Regions from separate parts of the Vibrio sabulosilitoris genome, predicted to be linked through region 3. Evidence: predicted binding sites of a transcription regulator. Region 3 holds the regulator's gene; each other region holds the start of a gene.
What was found. The regulator CRP, encoded in region 3, controls carbon source genes, mostly activating them, when cyclic AMP is high. The targets are predictions, from matches to a motif close to TGTGANNNNNNTCACA.
Positions count from the first base shown of each region.

Region 1: a site for CRP is predicted at 1,743-1,758, ahead of ACZ5R2_RS05245 (NupC/NupG family nucleoside CNT transporter). Genes of this name have one in related genera too.
Region 2: a site for CRP is predicted at 1,072-1,087, ahead of ACZ5R2_RS16675 (glycogen/starch/alpha-glucan phosphorylase). Genes of this name have one in related genera too.

Region 1 covers NZ_AP029599.1:1,083,941-1,087,224, reverse strand. Annotated here, with positions in the region: gene ACZ5R2_RS05250 (XapX domain-containing protein) at 1-68, opposite strand, end outside; gene ACZ5R2_RS05245 (NupC/NupG family nucleoside CNT transporter) at 337-1,599, opposite strand; gene ACZ5R2_RS05240 (TatD family hydrolase) at 1,803-2,612, opposite strand; gene ACZ5R2_RS05235 (hypothetical protein) at 2,599-2,769, opposite strand; gene yaaA (peroxide stress protein YaaA) at 2,801-3,284, opposite strand, start outside.
Region 2 covers NZ_AP029600.1:161,264-164,547, reverse strand. Annotated here, with positions in the region: gene malT (HTH-type transcriptional regulator MalT) at 1-692, opposite strand, end outside; gene ACZ5R2_RS16675 (glycogen/starch/alpha-glucan phosphorylase) at 1,268-3,284, shown strand, end outside.
Region 3 covers NZ_AP029599.1:132,006-135,289, forward strand. Annotated here, with positions in the region: gene ACZ5R2_RS00800 (phosphoribulokinase) at 1-699, shown strand, start outside; gene crp (cAMP-activated global transcriptional regulator CRP) at 936-1,568, shown strand; gene ACZ5R2_RS00810 (2-oxoadipate dioxygenase/decarboxylase family protein) at 1,653-2,456, opposite strand; gene astD (succinylglutamate-semialdehyde dehydrogenase) at 2,505-3,284, opposite strand, start outside.

The DNA.
Region 1 (3,284 bases), 950 kb from region 3:
AGTTTAATGGCAGTAAAGAGCATTCCAACCGCGAAGCCCGCGACGGTGGCAAGGAGAACTTCGTTCATGTGTGTTACCTGTTTGTTTATCGATACTCAGAGTATAGATATTTGTCGCGGCCCTGTAGCCAAATGAGAAAAGCAAACGGTTTGTATCTCAAAAAAACTTAAAACACAGGGGCGAGGTGCGGGTACGGGCTTTGCCCTACGAGTAACGAGGAGTGCATCACGCGCTAAATCTCCTCGCCCCCAAAACCGTCGCCCTCATAAAAAAGCCCCGCAGCATGGGGATGCTGCGGGGCGACATTTTAGCGTCTATATATTTCTTTCTAAGTAATTAGAAAGATAGGAATAGACCAGCAATAGTTGCTGCCATTAGGTTAGATAGCGTACCTGCTGCCACGGCTTTAACACCCATACGAGCGATGTCGTGACGACGGTTTGGCGCTAGACCACCTAGACCACCTAGTAGGATTGCGATAGAAGAAAGGTTCGCAAAACCACATAGTGCAAATGAGATGATTGCTTGAGTCTTCTCTGTCATTACTTGACCAGTCGCTTCAACAATTTGAGCGCCTTCACCCACAAATGGTACGAAGTTTAGGTAAGCAACGAATTCGTTCACAACCAGTTTTTGACCGATGAAAGAACCTGCTAGTACAGCTTCATCCCATGGCACACCGATTAGGAATGCTAGTGGAGAGAAGATCCAACCTAGGAGTAGTTCTAGAGTCAGTTCAGGCATGCCGAACCAACCGCCAACGCCGCCAAGTACGCCGTTAACGAGAGCAATTAGACCGATGAATGCCAGTAGCATTGCACCAACGTTTAGAGCCAGTTGTAGACCAACAGACGCGCCGCTTGCCGCTGCATCGATAACGTTAGCTGGCTTGTCGTCGCCGCCGTCGATGTCAGAGTCTAGGTCATCGTTTGGTGTATCCGTCTCAGGCATGATGATCTTAGCGAACAGTAGACCACCAGGTGCTGCCATGAATGACGCTGCAACTAGGTACTCAAGAGGCACACCCATAGATGCGTAACCCGCTAGTACACCACCAGCAACAGAAGCTAGACCACCACACATTACCGCGAACAACTCAGATTGAGTCATGCGAGGTACGAATGGACGTACAACTAGAGGAGCCTCAGTTTGACCAACAAAGATGTTTGCTGCTGCAGACATAGACTCGGCACGAGAAGTACCTAGCGCCTTTTGCAGACCGCCACCAAGAACCTTGATGACCCACTGCATGATACCTACGTAGTAAAGTACTGAGATAAGTGCAGAGAAGAAAATTAGTGTTGGCAGTACTTGGAACGCAAAGATGAAGCCGATACCGTCAACTGAGAAGTTAACTAGGCTACCAAATAGGAAACCAGTACCGTCTTTACCGTAGTCGATAACGTTTTGTACACCTGCTGAGAAACCAGCAAGTAGATCACGACCCCAAGGGACGTAAAGAACGAAACCACCGATGATGAATTGGATAGCGAATGCACCACCAACAGTTCGTAGATTAATAGCTTTGCGGTTGCTAGACAGTGCAAGGGCGATACCAAGTAGCACAGCCATACCAACCAGGCTCATAAACAGGCTCATAGTTTATGACTTCCTTATAGGTTATTTGTTAGGCGATTAGATAGTGAAGCTCAAAAGCGGCGCAATTATACTCATCACTTTAGGTAGAAAGTAATGCCACCCTCACACTTTTTTAGGGTATTCATGACACGCACAATCAAAAATGTGACAAAGATCACACTCAAATTTAAATGAGCAGTTCTAAAACACAGAAAACCTCTAGATTATTCACAAATCGAAAACAATTCTAGAGAGTTTCGCCAAAACTGTGAGGCAATCGTTTGCGTATCCGTTTGCTTTAGATCACAAACTGTGTTGAGGATCAGCGGTAAACGCTTGGGGTGATTGGGCTCCCCCTGAAAACCGCTTAGGGGCATGTCGGGGGCATCGGTTTCAAGCACTAGGCAATCGTTTGGCAAAGCACTGATTGCGTTGCGAGTTTTGTTTGCTCGCGGATAAGTGATCACACCCCCGACACCAATTTTTATCCCTTTATCAACAAAACGCATCGCCAGGTCATAACTGCCAGAATAGCCATGCAGCACCCCGCCCGCCCTGGCAGGTGTTTGCTTCAAGGTGCGTAAAAGCTCATTATGCGCTTTTACGCAGTGCAAAATGACAGGTAGCTCAAGCTCGTTAGCAGCATCGAGATGAGATTGCAGCACTGCTTGTTGCATTTGAGCGTCGATATCGGTCAAACCATCTAAGCCACACTCTCCTATCGCGAGTGGTTTTTGTGTTGCTTGGTCGAACGCCTTGGACAGAGAGGGGGTGAGATCGAGTGATTTTGTGGTGAGAAAATTTGGATGATAACCAAGCGCCCAGTATATCGCACAATGACGCTGGCTGAGTGACTCAAGTCGATGCCAGTTTTGCGGTCCAACCGCGGGCAGCATGATCTTCTGTACCCCTTGCCGCTGAGCAGAGGAGAGGTGCTTATCAAACTGCCCCTCAAACACCGCAAAGTCAAAGTGACAATGGGTGTCGAAAAGAGGGAGGCTGGCTCCCTCAATCTGATCGTTAATGATCGTCATTGGACTTCGATGTACAGGTCATTTCGGGATCAGAGGCAGGGTCGCGGCGGTACGGAACACAACTGCGTTTATTCTCTGGCGTGAGACCGAGCGACTGACACCACGCATCGTAGCGTGCTATGCCACGCGCTATCCATTGCTTAAACCGATTCCACATACACCCTCTCCTTTACCGCCAACTCTTACGCCTACTGTTGCTCTTCGCGCTTAAACACCAACTCGCTATCAGTAGATTCGGCTGCGACGAAATAGTAGCCGGCGACATCAAAACTCTTCAGCGCTTCGATAGTGTCCACCTGATGGTCGATGATATAGCGAGCCATCATACCGCGCGCCTTTTTGGCGTAAAAACTGATCACCTTGTACTGACCATTTTTGCAGTCTTTGAAAACTGGGGTGATGACTTTCGCTGCCAGCTGTTTTGGCTTGACCGCTTTAAAGTATTCGTTTGAGGCCAAGTTAACCAAGATGTCATCGCCTTGCTCAGCAACGGCCTGATTGAGCTTATTGGTGATGATCTCCCCCCAGAATTGATACAGGTTAGTACCGCGACGGTTGGCAAGCTTGGTGCCCATCTCTAAGCGATAGGGCTGCATCAAGTCCAGAGGTTTGAGTAGACCATACAAGCCTGACAGCATACGCAGGTGACGCTGAGCATAATCAAACCCTGCC
Region 2 (3,284 bases), on a different replicon from region 3:
TGTTGTGCTTGTAAAGCAATCAACTGCAGCGCAGATGGCCAGCCCTCAACATAGGTACACAGGTTGGTGGCAGTCATATCATCGATACCGTCATCCACGCGCTGATTAAAGAAACGCGTGGTCTCTTCGGTATCAAACGCTAACAGCTCGTTGCCAATCTCAATCATTAGGTCGCGCACACGTAGGTTAGCGGTGCCAAGTGGCGGCGCGGCGCGGCTGGTCACCACGAGGGTGAGGTTGTCCGGCATGTGTTTAAGGAAAAAGCGCATCGATTCATGGATCTCATCATCACTGATCAGATGGTAATCATCGATAACCACATAGCACTCCTCACCAAAATTACTCAACTCAGTAAATACTTCACCAAATAGTGAGTGTAGCGAGGAGAACTGGCGTTTTTCGGCCAGCTTTTGCGCGTTAGGGCAGCAGTTATGGGTAGCCTTGTTCAGCGCTTGAAGAAAATAGTTAATGAAACGAAACGAGTCGTTGTCGCTCTCGTCGACGCTGTACCAGCCGACATTGTGCTTATCAGCGAGCCATTGTGCCGCCATCGTGGTTTTGCCATACCCGGCAGGAGAACGAAACAGGACGAGTTTGTAGCAGTTCGCGCCTTGCAGTAAGTCGAGAACTCTTGGACGGGCAATCGCGTTGTGCAGGCGACCCGGACGAGTTAGTTTTGATGGAATCCACATCGTGTTCTTACCCTACGTATTTGCGCATCGTTTTTTTCGATGTCTCTATTTTTGTTTTTTTAATCAATCACTTTTCTTTTTGCGAAAAGTGTGATTACACCAGCGTAATGACATGGTACTTAATTACGGTTAAGTGGCATATTGATCTAGCCCGCGTTTTTGCATCAATCCCTCTGTTATTGCCATCTACGCCCCAAATTTGAGTTATTGGTCACAGATCGTGCAGCTTTGATCTCTATATTTGAAATTGGTTGCACTGCTTTGATAGTTCAATAAGCCAGCATAAGGAATGTTTGTGATCAAGGTTGGAGTTTTAGCCTTCACCACTTTGTCACTGATTTTTCTGCTGAGAAAACAAGTTGATGATTAATTGAACGTCAGTGTGATCAGTCTCAACACAAAATTGGCAAAAAGTGGTCCTAGTGCGATTCGGATCACTTTATTGACAGAGTAATAGGCTCTACGCCCTGTATTCTCCTCCCATCCTCCGCCTCTAACGGGAGGATGTTTTGCTCAAGGGGAGAATGCACGATATGTGGTAGATGGATTAAAACCAAATAAGTGAGATTTCTGTAATGAAACCTACTCAACAACAAAACTTCGATAAAGCTACATTTCAAGCTGACGTAAAAAAACACCTTTCAGCAACTTACGCAACGACAGTAGAAACTGCTTCGCCACGTGCATGGTACCTAGCAATGGGTCGTGCGCTAGCCGAACTCACTACCTTCGACTTGCTGCAAACTGAGCTGGATCCAAAAATCAAGAACGCGAAAAGCGTGAACTACTTATCTCTAGAGTTCCTGATTGGTCGTTTGACAGGTAACAACCTGATCAGCATGGGTCTTTACGAAGAGATCACGGAAGCTATGGAAGAGCTAGGTCAAAACCTAACTGACCTTCTAGAAGAAGAGCGCGACCCGTCATTGGGTAACGGTGGTCTAGGTCGTCTAGCGGCATGTTTCATGGATTCTTGTGCAGCACAAGAGTACCCAACCGTGGGTTACGGTCTGCACTACGAGTACGGTCTATTCAAGCAGTCATTCGAAGACGGCCGTCAACAAGAAGCGCCAGATGCATGGCGTTGTGTTGAAGGCTACCCTTGGGAAGTCGCTCGTCCAGAGCTGGCGCAAGAGATCGGTTTCTTTGGTCACGTAGAGGTTGTAAACCAAAACGGTCAAGAAGTACGTAAGTGGGTACCGGGCATGTCAGTAAAAGCAATGCCATGGGATCTACCAATCGTGGGCTACGAGTCAGACACGGTTTACCCGCTGCGCCTCTGGGAATGTCAGGCGATTGCCCCATTCTCACTAGAGAGCTTTAACAACGGTGACTACTTCGAAGCGCAGCACGCGCTGATCGATGCCGGTAACATCACTAAAGTCCTTTATCCGAATGACAACCACGAGAAGGGTAAAACACTGCGTCTAATGCAGCAGTACTTCCACTCTGCGGCATCGGTACGCGATATCCTGCGTCGTCACGAAGCAGCAGGATTCACACTACAAGACCTGCCTAAGCAAGAGACTATCCAGCTAAACGATACGCACCCAACGATTGCTATCCCAGAGCTAATGCGCATCCTTATCGATGAGAAAGGTCTATGCTGGGAAGAGGCGTGGGAAATCAGCTCACAGACGTTCGCGTACACCAACCACACTCTACTGCCAGAAGCACTGGAAACTTGGTCTGAGTCACTGATCCAACGTCTACTTCCTCGTCACATGGAGATCATTTACGAGATCAACCACCGCTTCCTAAAAGAAGTTCGTGCAATGTGGCCTGGCGATGTTGAGAAGCAGCAGAAGCTATCCATCATCCAAGAAGGATTCCACCGCATGGTGCGCATGGCGAACCTATGCGTAATCGGCTCTTACGCGGTGAACGGCGTAGCAGCACTTCACTCAGAATTGGTTAAGAAAGACCTATTCCCAGAGTTCCACGCAATGTACCCAACGCGTCTACACAACGTGACAAACGGTGTAACACCACGTCGTTGGTTGAAGTTCTGTAACCCAGGTCTGTCTGCGCTTATCACAGATAAGATTGGTACTGAGTGGCCAGCAAAACTTGAGCAGCTAGAAGCGATTGCTGAGTTTGCTGAAGACGCTAAGTTCCAGAAAGAGTACATGGCTGTGAAGAAGCAAAACAAACAGCGTCTGGCTGATTGGGTTGCTGAAAACATGGGCATCGAGCTAGACACTAACGCTATCTTTGACGTGCAAATCAAGCGTCTGCACGAGTACAAGCGTCAGCACCTAGACCTTATCCACGTACTATCGCTATACCACCGTCTATTGAACGACCCTACGTTTGACATGGTACCTCGCGTGGTGTTCTTCGCAGCGAAAGCAGCACCAGGTTACCACCTAGCGAAAGAGATCATCTTTGCCATCAACAAGGTTGCAGAGAAGGTGAACAACGACCCACGTCTAGGCGGCAAGCTGAAAGTGGTCTTTATCCCTGACTACCGCGTGAGCATGGCGGAGATCATCATCCCTGCAGCGGACGTTTCTCAGCAAATCTCAATGGCGGGTAAAGAAGCTTCAGGTACGGGTAACATGAAGATGGCACTTAACGGTGCACTGACTA
Region 3 (3,284 bases):
AAAGCGCGCGAACAAGGCAAGCACATCAGCTACTTTGGCCCACAAGCCAACGACTTTCCTGCTTTGGAGCAGTTTTTTCGGCGCTATGGTGAAGAGGGACAAGGTGAGGTTCGGCGCTACCTGCACACCTTTGATGAGGCGGTGCCTTACAACCAGATGCCCGGCACATTTACCCCCTGGCAGCAGCTTGCCGATGACACCGATGTGTTGTTCTACGAGGGACTGCACGGTGGTGTGGTTGATGGTGAGGTCAACGTCTCCAAACACGTCGACTTTCTGATTGGTATGGTGCCGATCGTCAACCTAGAGTGGATCCAGAAATTTGTCCGTGACACCCGCGATCGTGGTCACTCGCGAGAGGCGGTGACGGACTCTATCGTTCGTTCAATGGATGATTACCTTAACTACATCACGCCGCAATTTTCGCGAACCCACATTAATTTCCAACGCGTGCCTACGGTCGACACCTCAAACCCACTCAACGCTAAGGGCATCCCTAGCCTAGATGAGAGTTTTGTCGTCATTCGTCTGCGTGGATTCAAGAATGTCGACTTCCCTTATCTGCTGGCGATGATTGATGGCTCATTTATGTCGCGCCACAACACCCTTGTAGTGCCAGGAGGTAAGATGAGTTTTGCGATGGAGTTGATCGTGCGTCCTATCCTGCAGCAACTGATCGAAACTGGGAAAATAGGATAACTGTGCTCAATCACCATACTGACTTCTCAGTACGTGATCAGGTGCACAAAATATGGGTGAATTTCGGTCAACTTACCCCATCAAAATCAAGAAATCGTCACCGAAAAACGGTACTATCTCGTATGAATTACAAGATAGCTTGCAGCATGTGTCGTGAACACATATGCTACTATCCTAGTCAAGGCTTAGCGCAATATGGATAGCAGCAAGCATACCCTGCAGAGGAAGATATATTTATGGTTCTAGGTAAACCTCAAACCGACCCAACGTTAGAATGGTTCTTGTCACACTGTCATATTCATAAGTACCCATCTAAGAGCACGCTGATTCACGCTGGTGAAAAAGCAGAAACTTTATACTACATCGTAAAAGGCTCTGTAGCAGTACTTATCAAAGATGAAGAAGGTAAGGAGATGATCCTTTCTTACCTTAACCAAGGTGATTTCATTGGTGAACTTGGTCTCTTCGAAGAAGACCAAGAGCGTACTGCTTGGGTACGTGCTAAATCACCATGTGAAGTTGCGGAGATCTCATTCAAGAAATTCCGCCAGCTGATTCAAGTCAACCCAGATATCCTAATGCGCCTTTCTGCGCAGATGGCAAGCCGCCTTCAGGTGACTAGCCAAAAAGTAGGTGACTTGGCATTCCTTGACGTCACTGGCCGCATTGCACAGACGCTACTTAACCTAGCGAAACAACCTGATGCAATGACTCACCCAGACGGCATGCAGATCAAGATCACTCGTCAAGAGATTGGTCAGATTGTTGGCTGTTCTCGTGAGACGGTAGGTCGTATCCTGAAGATGTTAGAGGAGCAGAACCTGATTTCTGCCCACGGTAAAACTATTGTAGTTTACGGCACGCGCTAAGCAAACCGCTGTAAAACATCCAACACCAAGCCTCCTCGGCTTGGTGTTTTTTATGCCCTTGCCAATCCCCCAGCAGGGGCATAGTTATCGATCAGTACTCTCAAATATCTTATCTGCCGATGCGGCAACAAAGCCGGAATAAAGCCCGCCACTCAAGGTTGGGTAACGCTTAGCAAACTCGTAAAACCCTCCGGGTATCTCAAACTGTCCCTCATCAAACGCCACCATGACTTTATCAGCCATGGTTGACGACTGCTCGAGCAACACATCCGGTGAGCCTTTGACCTCACCACCGGCTTGATTGATGATGAACCCAGCGTCGATTAGGTGCTGATTAACCTCACTCACCTCTCCAAAGCGCTTGAGCTGGTTAACATTGACCGTAAAGTGATTGGCGCCATAGCCGTGTGCGGCCAACCAAGCCGCATATTCACTCTCCTGAGCTAACTGCTGATAATCACGGTAACTGAGTGACCATAAGCGCCCCGCATAAAGGAACTCTGCACCGTTTAGTTTATCCACTTCGATCTGCGCGATTAACTTGGCCACAATCGCTTGCAGCGACTCGGAGCACTCTTGCACCTTGAGTTCACTGATAAACACCTTAGGCAGAGTTGGGTCTGAGTGCTCATAATGTTTAGCAACCAGCTTCTTGGCGTTAAATAGATAGTCACCGCCAGGCTCATAACCCAGAGCCAAAAACGGCCTAGCCAGCGTCTCAAGACCAACCGGGTCAAGATCAAACGTTCTCAGTGCTATATGGTCGTTAATAAGTGGTGCGTCTTCTTCAAGTAACTGATGAATACGCGCCGCTGAGGGGCAAAGGCGAGCCGTGTAGTCGCGCCATAGCCACTCAAACAGTGCGGTAACACAATTTTCAGGATGCATATAACCTCCTATCACTGGCATCAAATAACAAAACGCCGCGCCAAGTACCTAGTCTAAATCATCGAGATAAATACCAGGGCTAAGCGTTGCAGGCAGCACTGGCGCATCCCCTTCCATCGAGGCCATCGGGTAAGCGCAGTAATCCGCGGCATAATAGGCACTCGGGCGTAAGTTACCCGATGCGCCAGGACCGCCAAACGGCGCGTCGCCACTGGCACCAGTTAGGGGGCGGTTACGATTCACGATCCCAGCACGGATATGGTCAATAAAGTAATCCCACTCACCATCATCGGTTGAAATCAATCCCGCCGATAAGCCATAGCGAGTCTGATTAGCGATCGCCACAGCGCGCTCTAAATTATCGTAACGGATCACCTGTAGCAGTGGCCCAAAGTACTCCTCATCGGGCAGCGCACCTATCGCTGTCACATCGATAATACCCGGAGAGACAAATGCATAGCCCAAGGACTTAGCCTGCAGCAGTGACTGCCCTCCCATCGATATCAGTTTATCTTGCTGCTCAAGGATTCGCTCGGCGGCTTGCGAGGAAATTTGTGGCCCCAAAAACGGAGCCGATTCATCGAACGGTGACCCGATAGTCAGCTTGCTTGTCGCCTTAACAACCACCTTGAGCAGCTCATCGCCGCGATCACCATACGGCACAATCAATCGTCGCGCGCAGGTGCACCTCTGCCCTGCACTCAAAAAAGCCGACTGCAGTATCGTGTACACGCTCGATGTTCGATCACCAAACTGACTTGAGACCACCAGCGGATTATTCCCACCCATCTCAAGTGCCAACATTTTCTCCGGCTGACCTGCAAACTG